4 regions of the Pseudoalteromonas sp. S327 genome follow, and region 1 is predicted to be linked to each of the others. Evidence: predicted binding sites of a transcription regulator. Region 1 holds the regulator's gene; each other region holds the start of a gene.
The links. The regulator sigma-54, encoded in region 1, starts transcription at its own class of promoters, with help from an activator protein. The targets are predictions, from matches to a motif close to GTTGGCACGNNNNTNGNNT.
Positions count from the first base shown of each region.

Region 2: the regulator sigma-54 is predicted to act here: its motif matches at 5,506-5,524, upstream of CWB60_RS17830 (DUF1328 domain-containing protein).
Region 3: the regulator sigma-54 is predicted to act here: its motif matches at 2,280-2,298, upstream of CWB60_RS01180 (EF-hand domain-containing protein).
Region 4: the regulator sigma-54 is predicted to act here: its motif matches at 3,347-3,365, upstream of CWB60_RS09430 (amidase family protein).

Region 1 is NZ_PNDP01000033.1:46,242-53,712, forward strand. It holds gene mgtE (magnesium transporter) at 1-1,083, opposite strand, end outside; gene CWB60_RS10475 (HPr family phosphocarrier protein) at 1,343-1,615, opposite strand; gene rapZ (RNase adapter RapZ) at 1,656-2,501, opposite strand; gene CWB60_RS10485 (PTS sugar transporter subunit IIA) at 2,521-2,973, opposite strand; gene hpf (ribosome hibernation promoting factor) at 2,978-3,265, opposite strand; gene CWB60_RS10495 (RNA polymerase factor sigma-54) at 3,293-4,792, opposite strand; gene lptB (LPS export ABC transporter ATP-binding protein) at 4,862-5,587, opposite strand; gene lptA (lipopolysaccharide transport periplasmic protein LptA) at 5,584-6,132, opposite strand; gene lptC (LPS export ABC transporter periplasmic protein LptC) at 6,122-6,676, opposite strand; gene kdsC (3-deoxy-manno-octulosonate-8-phosphatase KdsC) at 6,673-7,224, opposite strand; gene CWB60_RS10520 (KpsF/GutQ family sugar-phosphate isomerase) at 7,225-7,471, opposite strand, start outside.
Region 2 is NZ_PNDP01000064.1:25,344-32,814, forward strand. It holds gene CWB60_RS17810 (efflux RND transporter periplasmic adaptor subunit) at 1-1,047, shown strand, start outside; gene CWB60_RS17815 (efflux RND transporter permease subunit) at 1,056-4,202, shown strand; gene CWB60_RS17820 (YcxB family protein) at 4,416-4,892, opposite strand; gene CWB60_RS17825 (hypothetical protein) at 5,049-5,240, opposite strand; gene CWB60_RS17830 (DUF1328 domain-containing protein) at 5,293-5,466, opposite strand; gene CWB60_RS17835 (OadG family protein) at 5,995-6,240, shown strand; gene oadA (sodium-extruding oxaloacetate decarboxylase subunit alpha) at 6,250-7,471, shown strand, end outside.
Region 3 is NZ_PNDP01000001.1:240,056-247,526, reverse strand. It holds gene CWB60_RS01195 (sigma 54-interacting transcriptional regulator) at 1-51, opposite strand, end outside; gene CWB60_RS01190 (hypothetical protein) at 54-575, opposite strand; gene CWB60_RS01185 (sensor histidine kinase) at 577-2,031, opposite strand; gene CWB60_RS01180 (EF-hand domain-containing protein) at 2,333-2,566, shown strand; gene CWB60_RS01175 (EF-hand domain-containing protein) at 2,592-2,819, shown strand; gene CWB60_RS01170 (EF-hand domain-containing protein) at 3,108-3,344, shown strand; gene CWB60_RS01165 (EF-hand domain-containing protein) at 3,353-3,589, shown strand; gene CWB60_RS01160 (amidohydrolase) at 3,721-5,376, shown strand; gene CWB60_RS01155 (FlgO family outer membrane protein) at 5,497-6,174, shown strand; gene CWB60_RS01150 (YgjV family protein) at 6,225-6,455, opposite strand; gene CWB60_RS01145 (Crp/Fnr family transcriptional regulator) at 6,945-7,471, shown strand, end outside.
Region 4 is NZ_PNDP01000031.1:5,301-12,771, reverse strand. It holds gene CWB60_RS09450 (alpha/beta hydrolase family protein) at 56-922, shown strand; gene yddG (aromatic amino acid DMT transporter YddG) at 956-1,876, opposite strand; gene CWB60_RS09440 (TetR/AcrR family transcriptional regulator) at 2,052-2,705, shown strand; gene CWB60_RS09435 (putative 4-hydroxy-4-methyl-2-oxoglutarate aldolase) at 2,709-3,191, shown strand; gene CWB60_RS09430 (amidase family protein) at 3,538-4,746, shown strand; gene CWB60_RS09425 (gamma-glutamyltransferase family protein) at 4,743-6,317, shown strand; gene CWB60_RS09420 (sulfite exporter TauE/SafE family protein) at 6,314-7,138, shown strand; gene CWB60_RS09415 (pyridoxal-phosphate-dependent aminotransferase family protein) at 7,142-7,471, shown strand, end outside.

The DNA of each region.
Region 1 (7,471 bases):
TTTAGCCATTAAAAATCGTTGGTTAGTTTGGTTAATATGGCCCACGGCAATACCGCGAATAACCAGAGTTAAAGATTGGCTACCTGCTACACCACCCATTGAGGGCACAATGCCATTGAGTACAGCTAAAATAGGTAATATATCTAAGGTGCTTTCAAAAAAGCTGGCCACAAAGGCGGCAGCTAAGGCAGTGAGTAAGTTAACACCAAGCCATACTGAGCGTTTTTTTGAGCTTTTTAAAACAGGTGCAAAGGTGTCTTCTTCATCATCAAGACCGGCAAGGCTTAATAAGCTGTGCTCTGCATCTTCACGAATAACATCAACAATATCATCAATGGTGACACGTCCAAGCAAGTGGGCGTTATCATCGACTACAGGGGCCGATATCCAGTTGTGGCGCTCAAATAACTGAGCAACTTCACTTTCATCCATCGAAATAGGGATAGACTCACAGTCTTCATCCATTAAATCTTGAACAATTTTTTCAGGCGGATTAGTTAACAGTGTACTAAGTGACAATGCACCTAAAAAACAGTTATGTTTATCAACAACGTATAAATCATCGGTGCCCTCTGGCAGCTCACCGCGTAGCCTAATATAGCGCAGCACAACATCAAGTGTAACGTCTGGGCGAATGGTCACCGTATCGGTGTTCATTAGCGCGCCTGCAGAGCGCTCTTGGTAAGATAAAGCCTGTGTAGCGCGTTCGCGGTCTTGCGTATCCATAGCGCTAACCACATCTTTGTACACGGTATCAGGTAGGCTACGCAGGACTTCACCTAAATCATCGTGGCCCATATCCTCAGTGGCCGCGGCAATATGCTCAGGTTCCATTTGTGCAATGATACCTAAACGTACATCTTCAGAGAGCTCTTCTAGCACATCCCCTTGCACATCTGGGTCAACCAGTTGCCAAAGCATGCGTCTAATTTTATGCGGAGAGGATTCAAGCAGCAGTGCTGTATCACAAGGTGCTGTTTTTGCTAGCATGCGTCTTACTTGAACAAATTGCCCACTATTAAGTGATTTAGTCACTTGTTTTAGTTGCTGTAGTGGGTAGTCTTGTTCAAACGCTTCTGGCATTGGCATCCTAAATATTTTTGTGTAATGGAAAGGTGTTTAGTAAGTGGTGTTGCCCACTGTCATTTTCTTTATTTTTTGTGCTAAACCCAATGCTGGGACTAAATTAGTGTTTAAAATTAAGTAACCAAATTTAGCAGGGGCATGGCTTTATTACCCTAAATTAAAGCACTAAATTAGGCGAGTCGGAATACCCTAATTCACTAAATCTTTATAGTCTAGCCTGATAAGTCTTTAACTTATAAGGCTATGATGCTTTAAATTATTCTTGTTCGTTAAATCGTTGTACAATTAATTGCCCAACCGCATGCAAAGCTTGCTCTGAGTCAGGGCCTTCACAGACTACTTTAACTTCTTTACCTTTACTGCTTTCAAGTAGCATTAAAGCCAATACGCTGTCGCCTGCGGCTTCTTTATCATCTTGGTGTAAGGTGATTTTAGCATCAAACTGCACAGCTAATTGCGCAAGGACCGTTGCCGCTCTGGCGTGTAAGCCTAATTTATTTTTTATTAAAAATGTGTCTTCACAGCGCATAAATTACTATACCTAAACTGAACAGGTTATTATTTTAAGGTTACTTTTCTTGCTCACGATGACGAATTTTGACATTCGGATGCGTCATAGCAAAGCTCTCACCAATGGCTTGCGCTAAATAAACCGAGCGGTGTTGACCACCAGTACAGCCAATTGCAATAGTGAGGTAACTACGGTTATTACGCTCTAAGTGTGGCAACCAAGTTTGTACAAAGGTTTGAATTTGCCAAGTGAATTTTTGGACTATGCTGTGATTTGCCAAAAAATCTTTTACTGGTTGATCAAGGCCCGTAAGCGGTTTGAGTTCAGGCTCCCAGTGGGGGTTTGGCAAAAAGCGAGCATCAAAAACATAATCAGCTTCTTTAGGTATGCCGTGTTTAAAGCCAAACGATTCAAACGTTACAATAAGTTGCTTATCTTTTTTACCCAGTATTTTTTCGCGAATTGACTCTGCTAATTGGTGCACACTTAAATCGGTGGTATCAAGCATAAAGTCAGCGCGCGTTACGAGCCCATCAAGCAGTTCTTTTTCTTTTTTTATTGCTAAATCAAGCGGCAGCGAATCGATGGATAAAGGGTGTAATCTGCGTGTTTCTGAAAAACGTTTGATCAGTGTTTGATCATCACTATCTAAATAAAACAGTGTGGGTTTAGCAAAGTCAGGAAGGTACTCGAGAATATCGTTAAATTCGTCTTGTTCTTTGGGGATATTACGAACATCTATACTAACGGCTATTTTGTCATAGTTATCTGAAACACTTCGCACTAAAGAGGGCAGTAAGTTGACCGGAATATTATCTACGCAATAATAGCCTAAATCTTCAACCACGCGTAAAGCAACCGACTTACCTGAACCAGAACGGCCGCTTATGATAATTAACTCCATTTATAGCCCTTAATATTTACTACGATTGATCAACAATTACTTGATACAGCTCAGCATCGGTTTTAGCACTGCGCAGCTGTTTACAAAATTCTTTGTTGCTCAGTTTATCAGCTATGGTTGCCAGAGTCTTTAGGTGCTGTTGGTTATCGCCATCTGGTACGATGAGTGCAACAAAAATATCAACAGGGCAGTTATCAATAGCGTCAAAGTTAACAGGCGTGTCGCTAACAAGTACTAAAGCCAGCGGCTCTTCTACGCCACCCATTCTGCCATGAGGAATGGCGATACCCCGGCCAATACCAGTACTGCCTAGCTTTTCTCTGCTTGCCAGCGCATTAAGAATATCTTGTTGTGGTAAGTAGGGGAGCTTTTCATGAGCTAGCTCACTGATAAACTCTAAAATTCTTTTTTTACTACTAAAAAGGACCGCAGCTTTGCTGCAGTCCTGGCATACTAATGTACTTAATTTCATAATATTAGTGTCTAGCAAGCTTCTCTTTATGTTTTATGACTTGACGATCGAGCTTGTCAATCAACGAGTCTATAGCGGCATACATATCTTGGTGCTCTGTTGAGGCAAATAAATCTGCGCCACTTACATGAATAGTCGCTTCTGCTTTTTGGTTGAGTTTTTCTACATCGAGAATGACATGCACATTGCTAATATGATCTGAGTGCCTTTCTAGCTTTGCAAATTTATTATTTACATAGTCTCTAAGTGAATCAGTTACTTCTACGTGACGACCAGTTAGGTTTAGTTGCATAAGCATTTCCTCTTTGTTTTTTACGTCTTATATCAAACTCTTTCTCTGATTTGACGGTGGAATAGCTAGCGATTCACGGTATTTTGCTATTGTGCGTCTAGCTACTTTAATTCCTTGCTCTGCCAATATATCCGCAATTTTACTATCACTCAATGGTTTAGCTGAGTTTTCCGCGGCAATTAGCTTTTTAATTAGGGCACGTATTGCGGTTGATGAACACTCACCGCCGTTTTCAGTGCTTACGTGGCTTGAGAAAAAATACTTAAGCTCAAAAATACCACGTGGCGTATGCATATATTTTTGCGTAGTAACACGCGAAATTGTCGATTCATGCATTTCTACCATTTCAGCAACATCGTTTAAAACCATTGGCTTCATTGCTTCTGGGCCATGTTCAAAAAATGCCTGTTGCTGTTTTACAATACAGTTTGTTACCTTAAGCAGCGTGTCGTTTCTGCTTTCAAGGCTTTTTATAAACCATTTAGCTTCTTGTAAGTGAGAGCGAATAAATTGGCTATCACCACTTGATTTTACGGTACGTGACATAGCCGCGTACTGACTATTTACGCGTATTTTTGGCATGCTATCTGGGTTTAGCTCTACCACCCAGCGGCCTTTTATTTTTTTAACCGACACATCCGGTATTACATACTCCGACTCTTCCCTTACTATTGTATCTGCAGGTTTTGGGTTGAGGGTATGTATTAGGGTCATGACCTCTTTAAGCTCGTCTTCTTTAAGCTTAGTCTTTTTCATTAATGTACGATAGTCGCGTGCCGCTAATAGATCAATGTGATCGGTTAAGATCATTTTAGTTTGTTCTATAAAAGGGGTGTCTTTATCAAACTGGTTTAGCTGAATACACAAGCACTCTTGTAAACTGCGCGCGGCTATACCTACAGGGTCAAATAACTGAATACGCTTTAAAACGGCTTCTATTTCGTCAAGTTCAACTTCAACTTCGTCATTGTTTTCTTGGTTAAAGCTCTCTAAAATTTCTTCGCAACTTAGCGTTAAAATACCCGAGTCATCTACAGCTTCTACAATGGCAATAGCAATGGCTTCGTCAGTTGGGCTAAAAGGAGTAAGCTGAAGCTGCCACATTAAATACTCATGTAGCGTTTCAGTAGAGGCACCTTGATAAATAGACTCATCTTCCGGCATTGGGCCTGAGGATGCCGCAGGGGCTGCGCTCATGTACTCATCCCAGGTTACATCCATTGCCATATCATCGCTAACGGTGTCTTTATTTAAAGCTTCGCCACTGTCTTGCTCGTACTCGCTGGTTGTATCGTCAGCCGATGCGCTTACGGTTACATCATCCGTATCTGCTTTTTGTTCATTTTTTCCAGCCGACTCTTCCGTGTAATCTTGCTCTTCTACTTCTAATAGCGGGTTGCTATCAAGTGCTTCTTGTATTTCTTGCTGGAGATCCAATGTACTGAGCTGCAGCAAGCGAATCGCTTGTTGCAATTGTGGAGTCATTGTAAGTTGCTGGCCCATGCGCAGCTGTAATGATTGCCTCATGTATCTCTAACAATCCTTTTATGTTGTTATAATTAATATTAGCAGATGCTTGTAGGTGTGGCTTAAATGTTACAGCCTAAATTGCTCGCCTAAATAAACATCGCGTACAGTTTTGTCATTTAATACGTGTTCTGGGGTACCAGATGCAATTAGCTCCCCATGAGAAACAATGTAGGCTTTTTCACAAACATCAAGGGTTTCTCTTACATTGTGATCGGTAATTAATACGCCAATGCCACGGTTTTTAAGATGTTCTATTATTTTCTTTATATCTAACACTGAAATCGGATCAACACCAGCAAAAGGCTCATCCAATAAAATAAATTTGGGGTTCGCTGCCAGTGCTCTGGCAATTTCTACACGGCGGCGTTCACCACCAGAAAGCGCCATACCTTGGCTATCGCGAATATGCTGAATACTAAATTCATCAAGTAAGTTGTTGAGCGTTTCTTCTCGCGCGGCTTTATTGAGCTCTTTACGCGTTTCTAAAATAGCCATTAAGTTTTGATAAACTGTCAGCTTTCTAAATATTGATGACTCTTGCGGCAAATAGCCAATGCCTAAGCGGGCGCGGCTGTGCATAGGTAATAACGTAATGTCGTTATCATCAATAGAAATTTTACCTTTGTCGCTAGGTACTAATCCTACAATCATGTAAAAGGTGGTGGTTTTACCTGCGCCATTAGGGCCCAATAAGCCAACAATGCTGCCGGCTTCTACCTCAAGGCCTACATTTTTTACAACTTGGCGGCCTTTATAGCTTTTTGCTAATAGTTCTGCTTTTAAGGTGCTCATGGTTGACCTTCGTTACCTGTTTTTTCTTTAATTTTTGCTTCAACAGGCACTAAAATTGTGTGGACACGATCCGTGGAGTTTTCGTCTTTTTCTGCGCTAATAAGCTGCTGCTGCATATCGTAGGTAATACTTTTAGCATTAATTTTTTGACCGGCTTGTGCGACTTCAGCATCGCCAACAAGCGTTAAAAAGCGCTTTGCTACGTCGTAACGTACTTCGTTTGCACTGGCGCTCATTACGGTACCATCGTCTTGTTTTTCTTCGAAGTAGGCTGGGCTGCCAGTGGCAATAAGGAGTTGTTTGTTATCCCCTAAGTCTTCACGTTTATGTACTTCAAGTCGGTCGGCTGTAATTTTGCGATTACCATGCACAATTTCGACGTTCTTTTCAAAAATACCTACGTTTTCTTTAAGTTGGCCTTCTTGACGGTCTGCACTAATAGAAATTTGATTTGCTGGCGGTTGAGCAGCAGGCTCAGCAGCAGAGGCGCTAAATGCAAGCATTAGCGATGGGATAATAAGTATTTTAGTGAGTTTATTGGTCATAATATATTGTTCGCGTATGGTTAATTAGTTTTATTACTTCGGTTTTTAAATCGGCTTCAAGGCCTTTCCCGACAATTTTTAAATTAGGCCCAGTGACAACCACTGGCTGCTCAGAGCGCATTGTTAGCGCTTTAATGTCGACTTCGATGTTATCGGCATTGATGTTATCTATCATGGCGTTATCAACTAAATTTTTAGCAACCACATTGCCTTCTAAAATAAGTTGTTTATCTTCGTAAAGCGTTGCTTCGTCTGCATTTATTCGCCATGTTTGCTTTTCGTTATACAAGGTGAAAATAGGTTTTTCAAAAAATGTAAAACCAAGCTGTTGGTACAGCTCCATTTTAGCCGCAGTGACTTTATGGCTTATTTTGCCTTGCTCGTCATAGGCTGTTTGCTTAAGCTCTATAGCGGTGTAATCGGGCTTTGCAATTACTTCAGGTTCTTGCTCTGGCGCTACATTAGTTTGGGTAAAATAAGGGTACCAAAGCCAAACCATACAGCCGATGAATAACGCACTGAGTATAACGCGTGCTGCATTCATGAACTGGTGCCTTGTGTTGTAAGCGCTATGCCATTCTCTAGCATAAGTAAGTCTGTGAGCTCTCTAACGGCGCCAAAGCCGCCAGGCATTTGCGTAGTGTAATGCGATAAGCGCTTAATAAGCGGGTGCGCATCGTTTACTGCAACGGCAAAGCCAACGCGCTCCATTACTGGCATGTCAGGACCATCGTCGCCAATATAGGCTATTTGTTCATCAGTTAACTTTAAAGTGTTTTTGAGTTCTTGATAAGCAATAAGTTTGTCTTCTTGGCCTTGATAAATGTGCTGCACGGTTAAGCTGCTCATGCGAGTTTGCACTATTTCTGAGTGACGCCCCGTAATGACCGCAACTTCAAAACCGCTATTGATCAGCGCTTTAATGCCAAAACCATCTTTTGTATTAAATGCTTTTAATTCTTCGCCTTGGTTACCGAGGTAAATTCGGCCATCAGAAAATACACCATCAATATCGCATATGAGTAGTTTTACTTTTTTGGCGCGTGCTTTGGCATCATCGCTTAGCGGTTGATAGAGATCTTCAAATTGCATTTATAATACTCCTGCTTTTAAGAGGTCTTGCATATTTAAGGCGCCTATTGGCTGGTTTTTATCATTGACAACAATTAAACCATTAATACGTTTATTTTCCATTATGTTTAGGGCTTCAGCTGCAAGTATATCGGCCGTGGCAGTTGTGCATGATTTGGTCATAACCTGGCTAATAGCGGTGCTATGTATATCAACTCTTTGCTCTAAAATACGGCGTAAGTCACCGTCGGTAAAAAGGCCTGCAAGC
Region 2 (7,471 bases), on a different contig from region 1:
GCCGGTAATACCGAGCTGCGAATATATGGGTTTAATAACGGTAAAGCCGTTGATGTAAACCAGTTAGAGGTAACCATAAACGTGCAGCGTTTAAGTGAAGCGCCACAGCTTATTCGCTTTAAAGCTGAAGATGACTATTTAGTAAGTACCGTGAGCGTAAACGAGCCGCATTCTTTTAAGCTTGATGTAATGGCTCGCTATAAAGGCGCTGAAATAAATTATCATTATGAGCAAGAAGAAGGGCGTACAACGCTAAGCGAGAAAGCAATTGAACGCGCTGGTATTAAAACTGACATTGCAAAAGCAGGTAGCGTTGAGCTAACCGATACTTTATTTGGTGTTATAGCGCCCACTGCGCAGAGCACCGTTGAAGTAATGGCGCCTTATACCGGGTTAGTTAACGATATTTTTGTAAGCATTGGTCAAAACGTTAAAAAAGGCGATAAGCTTGCCAGCATAACCAACCGCGAAACCCTACAAAATTACACCATAAAAAGTCCAATTACAGGCGTTATTACCGAGCAATATTTAAAGCGCGGCGAGCTTGCCAGTAGCGCGCTAACGCAAATAGTAAACCTTGAAACCGTATGGGTTGAGCTGTCGGCCTTTCCCGATAACATTGAAAAGCTCGCCATAGGGCAAAGCGCTACAGTGTACGACTTACATCATCATTTAAATGCCCAAGGTGAGGTGTTTTACATAGCCCCAATGATGAGTGGCGGGCACATTGCACGTGCGCGAATCGAGCTTAAAAACCCTGATGGCCATTGGCGACCAGGTATGCATGTTAATAGCGACATTAGTACTGCAAAAGTAGATGCGGCTGTACGCGTCAAAGCGATTGCTATTCAGGAATTTAACGGCAAACCTAGCGTGTTTATAAAAAGTGGCAATGTGTTTGAAGTACGCCCAGTAAAACTCGGTGCTAAAAACAGCGAATGGGTAGAAGTGCTTGAAGGGCTTTCGCCAACCAGTGAGTACGTAACTGAGAACAGTTATGTAATTAAAGCCGATATTTTAAAAAGCGGCGCAAGCCATTCACATTAGGAGGCAGCATGATTAACTGGATAGTTTCGTTTGCGGTTAAGCGCCGCATGATGGTGCTTGCACTCACACTTTTATTTGCTGGGTTTGGCGTCTACAACACACAAAATTTAGCCGTTGATGCCGTACCCGATATAACTAATGTGCAAGTGCAAATAAATACCAAAGCGCCGGGCTTTACCCCGCTTGAAGCCGAGCAGCGTATTACGTATTTAATTGAAACTGCAATGGCGGGTATTCCAAAGCTTGATTATACCCGCTCAATTTCGCGTTATGGGCTTTCGCAAGTTACCGTTATTTTTAATGAAGGCACCGATATTTACTGGGCGCGCCAGCAAATTAGTGAGCGTATTCAAAGTATTAGATCAGATTTACCTGCCAATATTGAACCAAACTTAGGGCCAATTGCCAGCGGGTTAGGGGAGATTTTTACTTATTCTGTGCATGCAAATAACGGTGCATTAAAAGATGATGGCACGCCATTTAATGCAGAAGATTTACGTACCCTGCAAGATTGGGTTATTCGTCCGCAGCTATTAAAAGTAAAAGGTGTTACCGAAATAAACAGCCAAGGAGGCTTTGAGCGCCAGTACCAAGTAGCGCCCATGCCTGAAAAGCTACTCGCTTATAAGCTCACGCTAAGTGATGTTATTACAGCACTTAAATTAAATAATAGTAACCAAGGTGCAGGGTTTATAGAGCGTTTTGACGGGCAATATTTAGTGCGCTCACCAGGGCAATTAAAAACCATTGATGATATAGCCAATACCGTGGTTGCTAAGCGCGATGATGCACCCGTTCGCATAAAAGATGTGGCGAACGTGCGTTTAGGCAAAGAGCTCAGAACCGGCGCCGCTACTTATAATGGTAAAGAAACCGTGCTTGGCACCGCCATGATGCTCATTGGTGAAAACAGCCGCGTAGTGGCAAAAGCCATGGCTGAAAAACTTAAAGATGTACAACTTAGCTTACCAGCTGGTGTAGTGGTTGAGCCCGTGTACGACAGAACAACCCTTGTTGATAAAACCATAGACACTGTAAAAACGAACCTGTTTGAAGGTGCGGTGTTGGTGGTTGTTATTTTACTGCTACTACTGGGTAACGTAACTGGCGCATTGATTACGGCCATGGTTATTCCGCTTAGTATGTTATTTGCCATTACCGGTATGGTAGGTAATAGAGTGTCGGGTAACTTAATGAGCTTAGGCGCAATCGATTTTGGTTTAATTGTTGATGGCGCAGTAATTGTGGTTGAAAACTGTTTAAGGCAACTTGGCCTTGCGCAGCATAAACATGGCAGGCTACTTACACTAAGCGAGCGTTTAAATGTGGTAACCGCCGCCACTAAAGAAGTGTTCAGTCCAGCAGTATTTGGCATTTTAATTATTATGCTGGTGTATTTACCGCTGTTTGCATTAAGTGGTGTTGAGGGCAAAATGTTTCAGCCAATGGCGTTTACAGTGGTTGCTGCATTAGTGGGCGCACTTATTTTTGCAGTAACTTTTGTACCTGCCGCCATTGCGGTATTTGTGCGAGGAAAAGTAAGTGAGAGCGAAAATTCCGTGATGCGCGGAATTAAAAAAGGCTATAAACCGCTACTTGGCTTATCGCTTAAATTACCGTGGGTGATGGTTAGTATTGCGGGTGTGCTTGTAATTGCGCTTGGCTTTAAAGTTAAAAATATGGGGGCTGAGTTTTTACCGCAGCTTGATGAGGGCGATATAGCTATGCATGCGCTGCGCATTACCGGCACCGGTATTGAGCAATCGGTAAAAATGCAAAAAGAGCTAGAGCAAGCCATTTTAGCTAAGCCTGAGGTGGCTAATGTATTTTCAAAAATTGGTACTCCCGATGTAGCAAACGATCCTATGCCACCTAACGTTGCCGACACCTTTTTAATGTTAAAACCTCGCGATCAATGGCCAAATCCCGCTTTAAGCAAAGAAGAACTGGTTAAGCAAATTCGCCATTTGGTAAATGAAGTACCAGGTAACAACTATGAGTTTACCCAACCAATAGAAATGCGCTTTAACGAGTTAATAGCTGGCGTGCGGGCCGATGTGGCAGTGCGTATTTACGGCGATGATTTATCAACATTAAAACAGTATGGCGAAAAAGCCACAGCCTTGGTGCAAAGCATTACTGGCGCAACCGATGTACGCCTTGAGCAAATGGAAGGCCTGCCTACGCTTTCGGTTACGCCGCTTCGCGACCACATGGCGCTGCTAGGTTTAACAGTAACCGATATACAGCAAAGTGTAAGTGCTGCTATAGGCGGTGTGCAAACTGGGCTTATTTATGAAGGCGATAAACGCTTTTCGTTATTAGTGCGTTTAGATGAGCGTTGGTCTAGCGATGTAACACAGCTTGCACGTTTACCTGTTGCTGTGCCAAAAAGTGCTAATCCCGACCTTGCATTTGTACCGCTTGGCGAAGTTGCAAATATTAGTATTGATAAAGGGCCTAATCAAATAAACCGTGAAAGCGGTAAGCGTAATGTTGTAGTAACTGCAAATGTAGAAGGGCGCGATTTAGCAAGCTTTGTAAGCGACGCGCAAGCCGCTTTAAATTCGCAGCTTAATTTACCTAGTGGTTATTGGATTGAATACGGCGGCACGTTTGAACAACTAGAATCGGCAAGTAAGCGGCTATCGCTGGTGGTACCGGTTACTTTATTACTTATATTTGGCCTGCTTTATAGCGCGTTTAATTCACTGCGTGATTCGTTAATTATATTTAGTGGCGTACCACTTGCCCTTAGTGGTGGTGTGCTTGCGTTACTGCTACGCGATATGCCGTTATCAATATCGGCAGGTGTGGGGTTTATCGCGCTAAGTGGTGTAGCGGTATTAAATGGCGTGGTTATGCTGTCGTTTATTAAGCAGTTAAGAGCCGATGGGATTAGTTTAGTAGATGCAATACAAACCGGTGCGCTTTCGCGCCTGCGACCAGTACTTATGACGGCTTTAGTGGCGAGTTTAGGGTTTATTCCTATGGCGCTAAATACAGGCACCGGCGCTGAGCTACAAAGGCCGCTGGCGACGGTTGTGGTTGGCGGTATTATTTCATCAACTCTACTGACGCTATTAATATTGCCTGCGCTTTATAAATTAGTGCATGCAAAGTTTATTAGGCATAAAAAGGCTGAGCTTATTTAGTATAGTCTGCAATTTTTTTAATATAAATTATCTATCTGGTTAAATATCTTAACTAAAATAAGCACTCATTTTTTACTTTACTGTGAGCAGAGGAATAGAGTTAAAGGTACTATAGGTATGCAAAACCATCATTTTTCGGCTGATTTCCTAAAATATTAGGCCTTGAGTGAAACAGAGCTAACAAGATATGTCGTGTAGCAGTATAAAGCTATTTTAATGGCTTTTTACTGCTAACTTTTTGTTTATAAAATCGCGCATTTCATCGGTTAATACACTGCTAGAAATATATTGCATACCTTTATTATGGTGCACTAAGTAGCCGTGGTTAGTTTTAATAATATGGGTTATTTCTGCCCACTTAAATGTATGGCTTTTATAGTGGTTTTCGGTGCTAATAGCGTCATCGGTAAACGAAAGAGTAACCGTTGAGCCCGAAGCACGACTAAACATTTGGCGCGTAACCCACCAAGGCCTGCGGTAATAAAAGGCAACGCATTCTAATACACCTAGCATTATTAAAAATGTACCTAGGTAATGATCGTCCATAGCGTAAATACTAATTAAACCTAAGCACACCAGTAATGCCAGCAAAAAATACTTTGGCTTGGCTGCTTTACTATAAGAGTGGGACTCGTCAAAGCATTCGTAGTAGTAGGGTTTATCGAGTGTGTAAGTGGTGGTCAGTGCCATAATTGCTAATAAGTAATAGTTTTCGCTATTTTAACAAGCTAGCGTAAAAATCACACCCGTTAATGTAGGCTATGCATTATAAGAGTTAGAAGCCGCTTTTTATTAGCGCACAAAAAAACGGCTTATTAAAAGCCGTTTTTTACGTTACCAAACAGATTAACAGTTAGTTTCTTCTGCGTTAACGCCTTCTTTTACATTTTCACATGCATCTTCAACAGAGTTTTGCACGTCAGTTACTGCTTCATCAATACGCTCACCTGCTTCTTCTGCGTGGTTGTCTTCACAACCCATCATAAAGAAACCTGCAAATACGGCGATTAGTGCTGCTTTTAAAGTTGTTGAGTTCATAATGTAATTCCTTGTATATGTTGATTGTTTAGTGTTTTAAATATGTTAGTAGCTACCTGGGCGATTTACCGCGCAGCGCACCTGAAACTAAAGAAATCACTAAAAGTACTAAAAAGATAAAGAATATAATTTTTGCTATACCAGCTGCGGCACCTGCGATACCACCAAAACCTAACACTGCAGCGATTAAAGCAATAACTAAAAATGTAATTGTCCAGCGTAACATTGTTTTCTCCTTGGTTATCAAATTCGTTCGAAAGTAATAATGCCAGTTGCGTGCCAGAGTTTAATTTTATTAATTTTCAATATGTTATGGTTTTTTGAGCGAAGATTGTAAACTTAGGATTGGTAAGTTTTACGTTTAACGATGTAACTTATTCACACTATTGTAAAGAGAGTAAAAAAATAAATATTTTTTGTGCGCTGCTTTACTAGTCTTGGTAAGACCAATTTACATTTTAGCCCAAACTGATTTTTTACCTGCCGTTTAACTTACTATTTTTTATAGTTTTTAAGTTTTTTTGGGTTTAACCATATAACCTTTGCCTATAACGGTTATTTTTATCATCTATATCTAAGCTAGTTTAACCCTGTATTAGCTATGTTAACTATTGTGGCTGTATGTTATTTTAATTTTAATTGGTTTTACCAATTGACAGGTGGTGGACAAAGTTAAAAGTTTTGTTATCATTCGGTGAATAATTATTTAAATAAAGCGGTTTTTTATATCGCTATATAGTGCAGGGGGAGAAAAATGGATATAGGAGCTGTACTCACAACCGCAGGTAGCTTGATGCTGACGGGCATGGTGGGCGTGTTTGTATTTCTTTCAATATTGATTGGTGCTGTGTCACTCATGTCTAACTTGGTTGCTCGTTTTGACGAGGCTGAAGTTGCAATACCGGTTAAATCACCATCTTTAAAATCTCAAGGTGTGCCAAGCGAGCACATCGCTGCTATTAGTGCTGCCATTGCTCAGTACAAATCAAATAATAAATAAGAGGCACACATGGCTAAATTAAAATTAACAGAACTTGTTTTACGCGATGCTCATCAGTCTTTACTTGCAACCCGTATGCGCTTAGATGACATGCTCCCTATTGCTAGCAAACTTGATGATGCCGGTTATTGGTCTATTGAGTCATGGGGCGGCGCTACGTTTGACTCGTGTATTCGTTATTTAGGTGAAGACCCGTGGGAGCGTATTCGTGCCCTTAAAAAAGCAATGCCGAATACTAAACAGCAAATGCTATTGCGCGGGCAAAATTTATTGGGTTACCGCCACTATGCCGATGACGTGGTAGAAAAGTTTGTAGAGCGTGCCCACAAAAATGGTGTAGATGTATTTCGTATTTTTGACGCCATGAACGATGTACGTAACTTAGAAACGGCAATTAAAGCGGCTGTAAAAGTAGGAGCACACGCGCAAGGCACTATTTCTTATACTGTAAGCCCAGTGCATACCCTTGATATGTGGTTAACCCTTGCAAAACAGCTAGAGGATTTAGGTTGTCACTCTATTTGTATTAAAGATATGGCAGGCTTATTAAAACCATATGATGCAGAGCAACTTATTAAAGGGCTAAAAGAAACCGTTTCTATCCCTATTGCTATGCAGTGCCATGCAACCACAGGTTTAAGTACTGCTACATATCAAAAAGCCATTGATGCAGGCATTGATATGCTTGATACCGCTATTTCTTCAATGAGTATGACTTACGGTCATTCAGCTACAGAAACCATTGTAGCGATTGTTGAAGGAACGCCCCGCGATACCGAATTAGATTTAAACCAGCTAGAAGAAATAGCGGCTTACTTTAGAGATGTACGTAAAAAGTACGCTGCCTTTGAGGGGAGCCTTAAAGGTGTTGATGGCCGTATTTTACTCGCGCAAGTACCTGGTGGCATGTTAACCAACATGGAAAACCAACTGAAAGAGCAAGGCGCAGCAGATAAGCTAAATGAAGTATTACTTGAGATCCCACGCGTGCGTGAAGATTTAGGTTTTATTCCGCTAGTTACTCCAACATCGCAAATTGTAGGCACACAAGCAGTACTAAATGTGCTTACGGGTGAGCGTTATAAAACAATTACCAAAGAAACCGCCGGTGTTTTAAAAGGCGAGTATGGTTTAACACCTGCACCTATGAACAAAGAGCTGCAAGAGCGAGTGCTTGATGGCAGCGAGGTTATTACGTGTCGCCCTGCAGATAATATAGCCCCAGAGCTTG
Region 3 (7,471 bases), on a different contig from region 1:
ATCGTCATCAACGAGTAATACTTTTGCACCTTGTGGTGTGTGTGTTGCCATAATTACTGCTCCTTAGTGTCTTCGCGTAGTAACAGCTGCTGCTCTATTGTGGCTAAAGACGATAACGTTTGCTGCATTTTGTCATTTAACGCCTGCTGCTCTTTTAGGGCATTTATTTGCCGAGTAACATGTTGCTTTTGAAGCCATAAATATTGTTTTATTGGCTCAGGCCAAAAGTAGGCTAAATCGAGTTTTTGTAATCGTGTCATTACCTCCTCTGGCGCACTTGAGGTGTTAACACACATGAATTTAAAAAAACGTTTTAGCTCTTTTTCACCTAAATAAGTATGTAGGCTTGGCTTTACTTTAAAACCGCCACATTGATTAGCATGCCATGCAACAACACGTTCTGCGCTGGGGTAAACGGGGTCACTTTTAGGGCGCTTTTTAGGATTTGGCACCGCATTTTTTGCAGGCTCAACCTCCTGCGACACTGCTGCTGTTTGTGTGTTATTTGTTTCACACCCAGCTAAAACAACCGTACTACTGAGCACACATAAAATAGCTATTAAACGCGTACGCATGCTATAAAACTCCTTGATTAGTTAAAGGTATTTTTATTGTAAATAAGCAGCCTTGGGGCTGGTTATGCTCAACACTAAGCTGGCCTTGTAACTGCTCAACCGACTCTTTTACTATGGTTAAACCTAAGCCACTGCCTTGCAGCGTAACATCTTTATTATGCTTGCCTTGGTAAAATGCGCTGAATATCTGGGTTTTTTCTTGCTCTTTAATACCACAGCCTTCGTCGCGCACTTGCATTATTAATAGCTTTTGCTCAAGTGCTAAGGTTACATCAACACTTTGCCCTGTATTTGAAAATTTTAACGCATTAGAAATGAGCTGAATGAGGGTCATTTCTATCAGCTCTGCGGGTAATGCAAGTGGCTGTTTTGTTATGCTGTTGTGCCAATTTAAGCGTTGCTGCTTAGCCGTTAAGCGGTGCTCAAAATGGCTGTTTATTTTATTTATTAAATTGCCAAATTCGACTTCGCTAACGCTGTCTTTACTGGTTCTGATAGCGTTATAACTAAGTAGGCTGTCAATCATAGTGCGCAGACGCACCATAGATTGGCTAATAAGCTCCAGTACAGCTTGCTGCTCTTTTGTAATGGGGCCGACTATTTCATCGCTAAGTAAATCGGTGCCCTCGACCATTGAAGCCAACGGCGTTTTAAGCTCGTGGGTTACATGGCGTAAAAAGGTATCTTTTTGTTGTTCAAGCATATGTAACTGCTCTTGCACCCATTGTAGTTTTTCGCCTAATTCCACCAGCTCACTTGAGCCTTGCACTGCAATTTTTTGCTGCCAGTGGCCTTGCCCTAGTTTATCTATTACCGACGTAAGCCCTTTTAAACGTTTACTTATGCGCCATAAAAAGCCTCCACCCACTAGTAAAGTAAGCGGAATAAGTGCCACTAACCAGTTAATAAACGAGCTTTGTAAAGTACTTAATTCACTTTGGTTGTTTTGTATTTGCGCTGCATTCGTATCGCGCAACCACACAGTAAGCTCAGCCACTAAATCGCTAATAGGCACAAACAATGCAGCATCTTGTTGGTTATTTTCAATTAAAGCTTGATGAGTACTACGCAATGTTGTTGCTAAGCGGCGCCACTGCATAGTGTATTGCTGTGTGGCACTGGCTTGGCTGAGCGTGTCGATTGTTTGTAAGGAGGATTGCCATTTTTCGTTTATTAACGTGTCGAGCGACTCGCTTTTTAGCACCCAGTTTTGTCGCGTTGCCCGCTCTAGACTATTAAGCTCTTGCTTTAAAAAATTAAACGACTTAGTAACTTGGTAATTATTACTGACAATAAGCTGGGTAACAGCGAGCTGTTTGTTTAACGCATTTAAAAAAACAATAACCACTAAACTAAGCGGCAGTAACGACAGCAGCATACTAATTATAAACTGACCTATTAAGTTAGGCCGCCAATTAAGCATTGCACGATACTTTTTAGCCAACGTTACAGGCATTATCATTTCCTTTTATTATTTTAAGCGCCCTATTTTAGTTACTTACCTTATACTCTCGCTGAATCAACTTCTATATTTAACCCAATATATCCACTTGTTGCCATTTAGCAACACACTAAGCTATTGATAACTCTATTAACGACTAATAGCACGTACCGCCTGTTGCAAAAATAACACACATTTAAGTAAAAAATTCCGACCAACGCCACAAAAATATTATAAACCATTGATTTTAAACACCTATTTAAATTGGCACTATTTTTGTAATAGTGAGTGCAACTTTAATCAATAAGGAAATTAAATGAACAACCGCTTTTTAGTAATTTTACCCATGCTGGCTTTTGGGTTTATGGGCACAGATGCAATAGCTATGGACGTTCAAGCTACTTTTAATGAGCTAGATAAAGACAGTAACGGCACACTTAGCGAATCAGAAGCGGGTGAAGATGCCGTACTACACGAAAACTTTTCACAAATAGACACTAACCAAGATGGCCAGTTGTCGCTAAGTGAATTCAAAAAGTTTATTCAGTAAATTCATTTAATTAAGGAACATGATTATGAAACAACTTATCGCAGCATTTACATTAATGTTTTTAGCCATTAGCGCCACGGCTTTAGCCTCTTCTGTCAACATTCGCTTTGCTCATTTAGACAAAGATATGGATGGAGCAGTATCGCTTGCAGAAGCCAAACAAGATAAAGAAGTAATGAGGCAATTTGCCGATTTAGATGAAAACCAAGACAAGAAAATTTCTAAAGAAGAGTTTCAAAATTTTAAACCTTAATTGTGATTAAGCGCTTTAATAACAAACTCAATAGTAACGATATTTAAATCTTTTTCTCTGGCTAGAAATTTTAATCAGTTAGCGCTAAACGGGCTGCTTAAAATAGATTTATTATCCACAGCTGAAGTTAATTAAGTTTTACTTAAGCTTTTACCTAGTAAGGTAGGTTTCAAAAGCATTTGCCATAATCCCTGAGGGAATGTGTAAACGGATTTAATGTTGGGAAGTTAAATTATGGCAAGTGCTTTTTTTATTAATCTACAAACACTGTATGTTGGAAGGAAAACCATGAAGTGTGTTTTTTTTAGTGTTATCGCTATTACTATGATCAGCTTTAATGCTGTTGCGTTAGATGTTAAACAACGTTTTGATCACCTTGATGCCAATAAAAGCGGCTTCTTAACAGAAGACGAATTAGAGCCACAGCCTCAGCTACTCAGCACCTTTACTCGCTGGGATAAAAACCAAGACAAACAAATCTCGCTTCTTGAGTTTAAAGACTATTTAACCAATAACCTTTACTGAGTATAAGTATGAAGACCGTAAGCTATTTAGCGCTTGTTGCGCTGGGCCTTTTTAGCGATGTAAGCCTTGGCCAAAGTACAGAAGTTGCCGATAAATTTGAAAAGTTTGACCGTAACCACGATGGCTTTTTAACCCGTTCAGAAACTGCCATTGATCCCGCCCTTTGGTCGCGTTTTTCAAGTTATGATAAAGATAAAGACGGCAGACTTACCCTTTCGGAATATGGCATATACGCCAGTAAGTAACTCTTTTTTATAAGCGTAAGCGCTAAATTTTTAACAGCCCTTACGCTTTTAAGCTATCTACCTCAACATATTGGTATTCTAAAAGTGAGTTTGCTAGGGTTATTTTACTAACAATAAAAAATAACCAACTTATGCAACTCAAAACATTATTTAACCCACTACTGCTTGCCGGCTTATTTGTAAGCAGCACTGCGATTGCGCAAACGCAGGTCATTTACAACGCTAATGGTTACACTCCCTTATACCAAGGTGGTATACAAACGTTTTCTACTTTAGTGATTAAAAACGGTAAAGTTGTTAAAACTGGAGATGATACGCTTAAAAACACTTTTCCTGATGCCACACTTATTGATGCCAAAGGTAATACGTTACTGCCAGGGTTGATTGACGCTCACGGGCATGTAATTGGCCTTGGCGATAACTTATCGCAACTTGATGTACGCGGCGCTAAATCGGTCGCTGAAATAACCACAAAGCTAGAACAATTTGCAAAAAATAAACAAGGCTGGATATTAGGACGAGGCTGGAACCAAGAGCTGTGGAGCGACACGCGCTTTCCTACCGCCAAAGACTTAGACAAAGTAGTCAATGACCGTCCAGTGGTACTTTCGCGCGTTGACAGCCATGCAATTTGGGTTAACAGCAAAGCCTTAGAGCTGGCCGGTATTACCGCAGCCACTCAAGCCCCTGACGGCGGCGAGATTATTAAAGATGAATTTGGCAATCCAACCGGTATTTTTGTTGATAAGGCCGAGTCGTTAATTACCCAGCATATGAGCGCTCCTTCAAAACAAGCTATAAGCGACTCGCTAGATGCCGCAGGCGCGCACTTATTAAGCTTAGGCATTACCTCTACTCACGATGCCGGTATTGATAAAACCACCTGGGAAGTTTACAAAGAGCGCAGCGAGCAAGGTAATTTGCCACTAAGAATTGTCGCTATGCTAAGTGCTGCTAGCCCTGATTTAAAGCACATGCTTAAGGCAGGGCGCTATCAAGATGCTGCATCGTTTATGTCTATCCGCAGTGTAAAAGTATATGCCGATGGCGCATTAGGCTCGCGCGGGGCTGCGCTAATTGATGACTACGCAGATAGAAAAAACCACCACGGCCTAATGCTAGAAACCCAAGCTAAGCTTGAAGAATTATTTACTTTAAGCTTTAAAAATGGCTTTAGCGCCAACACCCATGCAATTGGTGATAAGGCAAATAAAGTGGTACTTGACGCGTATCAAAACGTGTTTAAGCAAACAGGCGGTATGTTACTGCGTAACCGTATTGAACACGCGCAAATAGTCACCCCTGATGATATTCCACGTTTTAAAGCACTTAAAATCATTCCATCTATGCAGCCTGTGCATGCCACCTCAGATATGCATATGGCTCAGCAGCGCTTAACCGATAACCAATTACAAGGTGCATATGCATGGCAAACATTTTTAAAGCAAGGCTCTGTGATTGCAGCAGGCTCTGACTACCCTGTAGAGCTGGCAAACCCTTTTGATGGCTTGTATTCAGCCATTACCCGTATGGATCATAATATGCTGCCTGAGAACGGCTGGCGCGCAAGCGAAGTGCTAAGCCGCGAACAAGCCTTAAGAGCGTTTACCCTCGGCGGCGCGTATGCAGCGCACCAAGAGTTTAAAATAGGCAGCTTAGAAAACGGAAAATGGGCAGACTTTATTTTAATAGACAAAGACTACTTTAAAGTCCCTGTCGATGAGATTTATAAAACACAGGTTTTACAGAGTTGGGTAGCTGGAGAATTACGCTTTAAAAAAGAATAGCTTATAAAGCATACAAACTTAAAAATAAACAAAGTAATTATGGATATTTACTAAAGTAATTAAAAAGTGTGTCGATAAGTGAGGGAATTTAAAAAATCTCTTATGTTTCAGGAAGAAAACATGTTTTCAAAAAAACTATCTCTTACTTTATCGGCTCTTTTTACTTTATCACTTAGTGCATGCTCTACTCACCCAGTTTATAACGGCCACGCTTCGCATAATAATATTGGCCATCACAATAGCCATAATCGTTACACAGACGTTCATCAGCCACGCGTAAATAACTGGCAGTTCCCAGAAAATAACTACCGCCCTATTAACAGCAGTAAATTATTAAGTAACTATACAGAACAATTAGCAATGAAGCTGATTGAAAATATGAACTACATCAACAGTGGGACGCCTGTTGCAATTACTTCGTTTGTGAACTTAGATGACAATTTACAAACCACAAATATATTTGGTAATCACTTGGCTGAAAGCTTTATTACTGAAATGCAGGAGTTTGGCTTATCGGTAGTTGATTACAAACACACAGGCGCTGTGCATGTAACCCCGTTAGGTGATTTCTCGTTTAGTCGTAATGGTAAAGAAATTAAAGGTTACCCACATATTGAATACACTTTATCAGGCACTCTAACTTACACGAATCGTGGTGTAATAGTTAACGCTCGTATTATTGGGGCAAAGTCTAAAGTAGTGGTCTCATCGGCTAAAGGATTTATCCCAAGCTTTGTTGTTGAGTCACTTTATCCAACTCGTAGAACTGATGGCATTGTTTTAGACGCGGTGCTTTAAAACAAAAAAGGGTTAACTTAAATGTTAACCCTTTTTTTGAATTTTTAGCTTCACGCTTCTTTGACTTTAGGCTGCCGGTAGAGCTTTACAATATGGTACATATTTACCAGCGCTAATAAGCCATTAGTAAACGCAACAGGCACTGCACCAATAGCCACACCGTAAATAGTAAATACAATACAACCAAACATATTATACCAACGCAGTTTTACTACATCGGTCATTGTTAACGATGCAACCAAGAAAGCTGATGCAATATAACCTAAATATTCCCAACTCAATTGTTCTCTCCTACCCTTTAGGTTAGCATTACGCTAATGCTAACGTGTGGCACTTGTCAGTGTTACAACGTTTAATACCAATGCGCAATAATACTCAATCATTTTGCGGGGCTAAACGTGTCGCTACCTGTGTTAAAAAATGCTCATTTACGACTGCATGGATGCAGAAGGTAGAACAATGCAGGAGCAATTGCCGAGAACGACTAAATAGCTATTTTTTGCCTAGCTATCAACACGCTTTCCTAGCCTTAAAATTGATCACTTAATTATTAGGCAGATTGGTATAAAATAAAAAAACTAACTTGCTTAAAAAACCTTAAAAAGTATATTGGTTGTAGCCAATAGCTTCCTAAATCATTGCACGGGAAATGAAGGTATTACGTACTTAGCAAGGCTAAATACAGTAGCAAGTTAGCGTAAATTCTTAGAGCCTTAATAATATCGTCATTAAGGTGTAATAAATAGGACAATTGTCCGAAGAGCATATTGATGTTTCAATACCATTTTTCTAGTTACCTTGTTGAACAATTACTCACTTTTGCAGGGAGTAGCTATCAACAATCAAAAAAAGAAGTGCTGATCCACCAAGATCAACCACTTAGTAAACTTGTGCTGGTGCGCAGCGGTACTATTTCATTTAGTTATGATGTAGGTAACGGACGCCGCCTATTATTAGGCCAATTAGATTGCAACAACACCCTAATTGGTGAAATAGAAGCACTAAACAATAACCCATGTATTTATACGGTCACCTGTTTTAGCGATGTAACCTATAATTTAATAGAGCTTCGCCACTGGCGAGCATTACTACTCGAAAAGCCAGAGCTGAGCTTATATACCGCGCAAACCATTGCGGCTAAGTTTCAAGAAAACCAAAAAATTAATTTAGATAAGTTACTGCTGCCTTTAAGCTACAACATAGCTAAAGACTGCTTACTACGAGCCGAGAACAATAACCCAACGCTACTGCGCGCATACCCAACCGTTAACGCCGAAGCAGAGCGCTTTGCAACCAC
Region 4 (7,471 bases), on a different contig from region 1:
GTCTAACCAGCTATTATTTTTACCTGTGTACTTTATATGGGAAATAATAATTCTAATGACCGCACCACACTTTGAGCACACCACTATTACCTGTAATAACAGGCAAACCCTAAGCGCCCGTGTATTTACACCCACTAGCGCTATTAAAGGTGCGGTGATGATTGCCCCTGCAACCGGTATAAAGCAGCAGTTTTATGCAAACTTTGCTACTTACTTACAGCAACATGGCTTTGGCGTTATTACGTTTGATAACAGTGGCATTGGCCAATCGCTTAACCGCAGCATTAAAAAAAGCAAAGCCAGTTTACAAAGTTGGGGTGAGCAAGACATGCCTGCGGTGCTTGAGCATTTGCAAAGGGTATTTCCTAATACGCAGTATCATTTAGTGGGTCATAGCGCCGGTGGGCAATTAGTGGGGCTAATGCATAACGCCAACGAGCTAAGCTCCGCGTTTAATTTTGCTTGCTCGTCGGGTAAATTAACTAATATGAGCTTAGCGTATCAGGTTAAAGCGCACTTTTTTATGAATGGGGTTATTCCTCTTAGTAATGCCTTGTTTGGTCATACTAAATCGCAGTGGTTTGGCATGGGCGAGCCCCTACCTAAAGGCGTAGCTAAACAATGGCGAAAATGGTGTAACGCCCAAGGGTATGTGCAATCAGCATTTGGTGATACCGTATTTCAACACTGTTACAACACGCTTTCTATGCCCTCAATATGGGTTAATGCTACCGATGACGATATTGCTAACAATGCAAATGTTGCCGATATGCTCTCGGTTTTTCCTAAATTAAAAGCACAAACCCTAACCTTAAACCCACACGACTATGGTTTGAAGGAAATTGGCCATATGAAATTTTTTAGTAAAAAATCTGACGGATTATGGCCACTTGCGCTTAACTGGCTAAACAAACACAGTTAAAAAAGGATGCGTTTACTCCGTACATTTGCACCGTTAATTTACGGCGTTGATTTGCTTTTTAACTGGTTTTTCACGCGTTACGAAATAGCATACGAGTGAGCCGCCAGTTACCATTATTACTCCTTGCCAAAACGTGGCACTAAGGGTAATAGACAAATAAAGCGCCGAAATAATCGCCGAAAAAACCGGCGTAAAATACGAAAGCGTACCAAGCAACATTAAGTTACCGCCAATAATAGCTTGGTTCCAAAGAGCATACCCGCTGCCAACAACCACACCAGCTAACACAAGCGTTACGGTCGCGTGCAGTGTAAAGGTCATTTTTGGCTCGTCACTTAATCCATACAACACCCATAAGCTTAGTGCCGTGGCGATAAAAAACAGCACAATGGCATTTTGCCCATTGCTATTTTTTTGAGTAATTACACAGTAAACAGACCAAATAAAAGGTGCTACAAACGCCAACAAGTAGGCCGTTGGGTTACTGGCAAAATTGCCCATTATACTATTAAGTGATAACCCACTATCGCCACCAACGCACCAAGCCACACCAAAAAAAGCGAGTAGCATGCCGGGGTAAATCCAAACACTTACTTTACTACGGTTAACTATAATACTGAGCAAAATGGTAAGTGTGGGCCATAAATAATTTATAACTGCCATTTCTACCGCTTGGTGGCGATTATTAGCAAGCCCTACAAACAGCGCTAAACACACCTCGTAAAGTGCAAATAAAGCAGTACCCCAAATAATATAGCGCTTATTAAACCCAGCAAACTTAGGCCGCCCCATTACCAAAATTAAAAACAGCGCGCTTACACTGTACATAAGTGCCGCCCCACCTATGGGGCCAAATAACTCCGAAACATCCCTGAGCAGAGCCACTAAACAACTCCATAATAAAATAGCGGCAATGCCATAAAGCGTGTATTTATGATTAGAAAAAAAGTCCATTAACTACCTAAAAGTACTACTTATGTTTGACGTTACGCTAACAGTAATTAGTGGGTTAAACAATTGTTGCTCATCATTTATTGTTATAAAGATGTTTTTGGCCTGCACTTAAGTGTTTGACCTTTTGGTCAGTAAAGTTACAATCATTCAACACGTTAAAAACAGCATCGCCATAATGAGCACACAAACAAAGCCAAATAAAAAAGAACTCACCCGAGTAAAAAACCAAACATTAATACTCGATGCCGCCGAGCAATTGTTTTCTCAGCTTGGTTACGATGGCACCAGTATGAGTATGGTTGCCAAAGAAGCAGGCGTTCCTAAGGCCAATATTTTATATTATTTTAAAAGCAAAGACGGCCTATACGAAAACGTAATAGACCGCATTATTGCACACTGGAACTTAGGCTTAGATAACGTAACCCCTGAGGACGACCCTGCGCATGTGTTGTATCACTATATTAAAAGCAAAGTCATACTTGCCGTAAACCAGCCGCTGCAATCACGTTTATTTGCCAGTGAAATACTGCGCGGCGCTCCTTATTTGCAAAACTACTTTAGAACCAACACACGCCCGTGGGTAAAACAAAAGGTAGACGTGTTTCAGGCCTGGATAGATGCAAACAAAATGGATAATGTTGACCCTTACCATTTATTATTTACCATTTGGTCAACTACGCAGTACTACGCCGATTTTCAGGCCGAAGTGCTACTGGTAATGAACAAGTTAGAATACGACGAAACCGATGTGGCACAAATAACGCAATCAACTGCCCACATAATTTTAAAAGGTATTGGTTTAAAAATACCTGAGCACAGTGAGGCTTAACCCATGGATAATTTTACCACCCCAGACTTATTTGACGATCACCGCAATAGCGTACAAGTCGCCGACAGCGGCCTGCGCCACTTTGGAAAAAAAACCACGTTTAGTGGCCAAGCAGTTACCGTTACCTGCCCAGACGATAACTCGTTTGCCGCCGACATACTGCATGAAAACGGCAAGGGTAAAGTACTGATTATTGATGGTTTTGCTAGCAAACGCTTTGCTTTTATAGGCGATATTATGGCGGAGCGCGCGTTAAAAAACGGCTGGGAAGGCGTGATTATTAACGGCTGTTGTCGCGACATTGAAATACTTGCCACTATGGATTTACCGGTTATGGCACTGGGCTCAACCCCGCGCAGTACATTAAAGCGTGGCTTTGGAGATAAAAATCAAACAGTGACCATGCTTAGTACCACAATTAACCCTAACGATTGGCTATACGCCGATGTAAATGGCTTAATTATTAGCCCTAACGCATTACTATAAACGTCACACTTGCAACCAAGTTGGTGCAATCACGCACCAACTTGGTGTGTTTTCACCTCTAAATTACACCTCCTTTAATACTTATATTTTTATAAATATCTGCTAAACCCCATACAAACCAAACAAAACCTGACCAAACGGACAACTTTATTGCATTTGGCATTGCTTTTGCTTAGCTTTTAGGCAATATAATAGCTAACCGATTAAAAAGCGGATCAGGCTCTGTAAAATAAAAATAAGATGTTACGCGGTGGGCTGAAAAATAATAATAACTAATTCGTCTTTTTAATCACTCTAAATCTGATTATAACCAGTTGGTCAGATTTACTTTATAACGAGTGGTGATATGAGTACCAAAACACATAATAATTTTACCGGTATTTTTTGTGACCATGGCCCTAACGCATGGCAAATACAAACCCACGGCATACTTGTAAATAAGCGCCTTGCAGTAAAAGATGTATTTGCTATTAAAGGCGAGCGTAACAGCGCTGGTAACCCAAGCTGGTTTAAAGCAGCAAAACCTGCACAGCAAACAGCAAGTGCCGTAAATAAACTAATGAATGAGGGTTGTCGCTTTACAGGCTTTACCCATACCGATGAGCTGGCCTACAGCTTAGAGGGCAATAACATTCACTATGGTGCAGCACAAAACCCAAAACTTAAAGGCCATGCAAGTGGCGGCTCAAGTATGGGCTCGGCTGCAGCTGTAGCGGCTAACTTAGCCGATATTGGCTTAGGCACTGATACTGGTGGCTCTATTAGAATACCGGCAAGTTATTGTGGGTTATTTGGTATAAGGCCAAGCCATAACGTAATTGAAAAAGATGGCCTAATTCCGCTAGCGTCCCCATTTGATACCATTGGCTGGCTTACGCAAAATGCAGAGCTGCTAAGCGATGTAGGCAATGTACTGTTACCAAATCAAGCTATTAATAACGTTGATACCTTAGTTATTTGCGAGCCATTATTTGAGCTGGTTAACCCTGCTTTACAAGCCCCACTTAAACAATTGCTTGAAAAAACCAAACCTTATTTTAAACACCATAAAGAATTTGAACTGCCTAACAGCAGCTTATTAAGCGAACTGGCTGACAGCTTTAGAATACTGCAAGGGCGAGCAATCGCAAAAACGCATAAAGATTGGCTTCAATTGCCAGGGCAACTTCCCCAGTTTGCTCCGGCAATTGCGGCACGTTTTAACATGGCGCTTGCCCTAACCGCTCAAGAAGAGCAAGAAGCACTAAATGTACAAACCCAATGGCAAACACTAATCGCTAAAAACCTAAACACAAACAGTTGTTTATTTTTGCCAACCACACCCACAACTGCACCTAAATTGGGCGCCGACACAAGCGCCTTACGCATGCAAATAATCACCTTATCGGCCATTGCGGGCTTGAGCCGCTCGGCGCAAGTACACTTACCATTGGCTAATTTAGAAAATGGCCACCCGTATGGGTTTTCATTAATGATGAGCCACGGCAACGATAAAAGCCTACTTGCCTGCGTACAACAATTAGCTGCCCACTTTAAACAGGACACACTTGCATGAGCACAAACAACATTGCCTTTACTGCCCCGCATTTTGCAGCAACCGAGGCAGGCACCTTAATACTAAAACAAGGCGGTACAGCCACCGAAGCCATGGTAGCGGCAGCGGCTGCGATTAGCGTGGTATATCCGCATATGAACTCAATTGGCGGCGACAGTTTTTGGCTTATTGATAACCCAAACCAAAGTATACCCACTGCCATTGATGCCTGCGGGCGCGCACCAAACGATATAAGCGCCTATAGCAATGAGCCACACATACCAGAGCGCGGCGGTTTAAGCGCGCTTACTCAGGCTGCAACACTTCGCGGCTGGCAAAAAGCCCTTGCGGTAGATGAGCACGCAGCTCTTTCACTAAGTACTATTTTAGCCCCAGCCATAAAGCTCGCGCGCGAAGGCTTTACAGTATCTAAAAGCTTGCAAGCAGGCTGCGAAAAGCTTGCTACCGCTTCAAACACTAACGCTGCCTTTAAAGAACTTTACATACCTAATGGTAAACCGTTGCAAGCGGGCCAACATTTTAAAAACCCAAAACTTGCCAGTACCTTTGAGCACTTAGCCGAGCATGGCTTAAACGCCTTTTACCAAGGCCCTTTAGCAGAGTCGTTTGCAAACGATTTAGCTGCCGCAGGCAGTGCAATTACACGCGCTGATATTGCCAATACGCAGGCCGATTTAGTAACGCCGCTCAGTGCTAATTTATCGGGCATACAGTGTTATAACTTACCCGCCCCCACGCAAGGCGTGCATTCTCTGCAAATAATTGGCGCTGTTAATAAACTAAAACATTTAGCCAAAACAGAGGCCGATTGGATGCACTTAATTGTTGAGGCAACCAAACAAAGCTTTACTCACCGCCCTACACTGTGGGCCGACCCAGATGCGCTAGGCGATGATTATAAAAACGCATTAACTGATGAGCGCTTAAATGCGCTTGCCAGCAATATAGATATGAGCCAAGCCAAGCAATGGCCATTTAATGCAGAGCCAGGCGATACCGTTTGGATGGCCGCACGTGATAAAAACGGCCAACTAGTAAGCTTTATTCAAAGTGTTTACTGGGAATTTGGTAGCGGCATTTTGATGAGCGAAGGCGGCTTTGTGTGGAATAACCGCGGTTTAAGTTTTAGTTTAAATAGCAACGATGCCAATGCCTTAAAAGCACATAAAAAACCGGCTCATACACTCAACCCTGCTTTAGCAAAATTTGACGATGGTAGGCGCCTTGCCTACGGCACCATGGGCGGCGAAGGCCAGCCACAAACACAAGCTGCAGTATTTAGTGGTTACGCATGGCGTAATAAATCAATTACCCAAGCAGTAAGCGATCCGCGTTGGTTATTAGGGCGCACCTGGGGCGATACAAGCACAAATTTAAAGGTAGAGCAAAGCTTAGTAATTCAAGTTAAACATGAATTAAATCAACGTGACCACGACTGGGTAAGCGTTGATAATAACAATGAAATGATGGGTCATGCAGGTGCCATTTTAGATACGCCTACCAGCCTTGAAGCAGCCACCGATCCTCGTTCAGATGGTCGCGCAACAGTAACTACAGCAGGAACACAATGACAGAAATAATAAATCAATGGCCGATTATAGCGGCCTTAATAGCAACCGGTATTTTTGCAGGTATTTTAGCAGGCCTATTTGGTGTAGGCGGCGGCATAGTAATTGTGCCTGTGCTGTACTTTTTACTGCAAGGCTTTGGCGTAAGCCCTGAGTCGGCCATGATGATAGCCACAGCTACATCGCTTGCCACCATAGTGCCTACTTCTATTTCGTCGATTCGCTCGCACCATGCAAAAGGCAATATCGACCTTGCTTTAATTAAATACTGGGCCCCGTTTATTTTGGTAATGGCCGTTATATGTAGCTACTTAGCTCATTCTATACGCGGTAATGCGCTGGTACTTATGTTTGCCTGTATTGCCATTTTAGTAAGTTTAAACATGTTATTTAGAGCCGGCGCGCCTGCCCTTGTTAGTAAATTACCAGGTAAATTTGGCCAAGGCATTATGGCCAGTATTGTCGGTGGTTTATCGGTAATGATTGGCATAGGTGGCGGCACTATTGGCGTACCCATGCTAAACGCGTTTAACGTACGTGCTCATGTTGCCGTTGGCACCGCTGCTGTATTTGGCTTATTAATCGCGTTACCGGGCGTTATTACTTTATTAAGTATTGGTACTACACCCACCGATGCGCCGCTAGGCACGTGGGGCCTTGTAAACCTACCTGCTTTTATACTTATTATTCCGCTTACTATTTTGTTTGCCCCTATTGGCGTAAAAATTGGTAGCAAGCTAGATCAAAAACAATTAAAACGCGCCTTTGCCGTTGTATTAATGATAACGGGCATTCGTATGCTTATTCAGACTCTGGGAGCCTAAAACATGTTTAGCGACACGCAAATTCAAACTTTAAATCCGCCACAGCGATTACTCATGGGCCCAGGCCCAATAAACGCAGATCCACGCGTGCTACGTGCTATGTCGGCGCAGCTAATTGGCCAATACGACCCAGTAATGACCGGTTTTATGAACGAAACCATGGCTCGCTATCGCGAAATTTTTAAAACCAAAAACGAATGGACCATGTTAGTTGATGGCACATCACGCGCAGGCATAGAAGCCGTTTTATGCTCTATTTTACGCCCAGGCGATAAAGTACTGGTGCCCATTATGGGCCGCTTTGGCCACTTGCTTGCTGAAATAGCCGAGCGC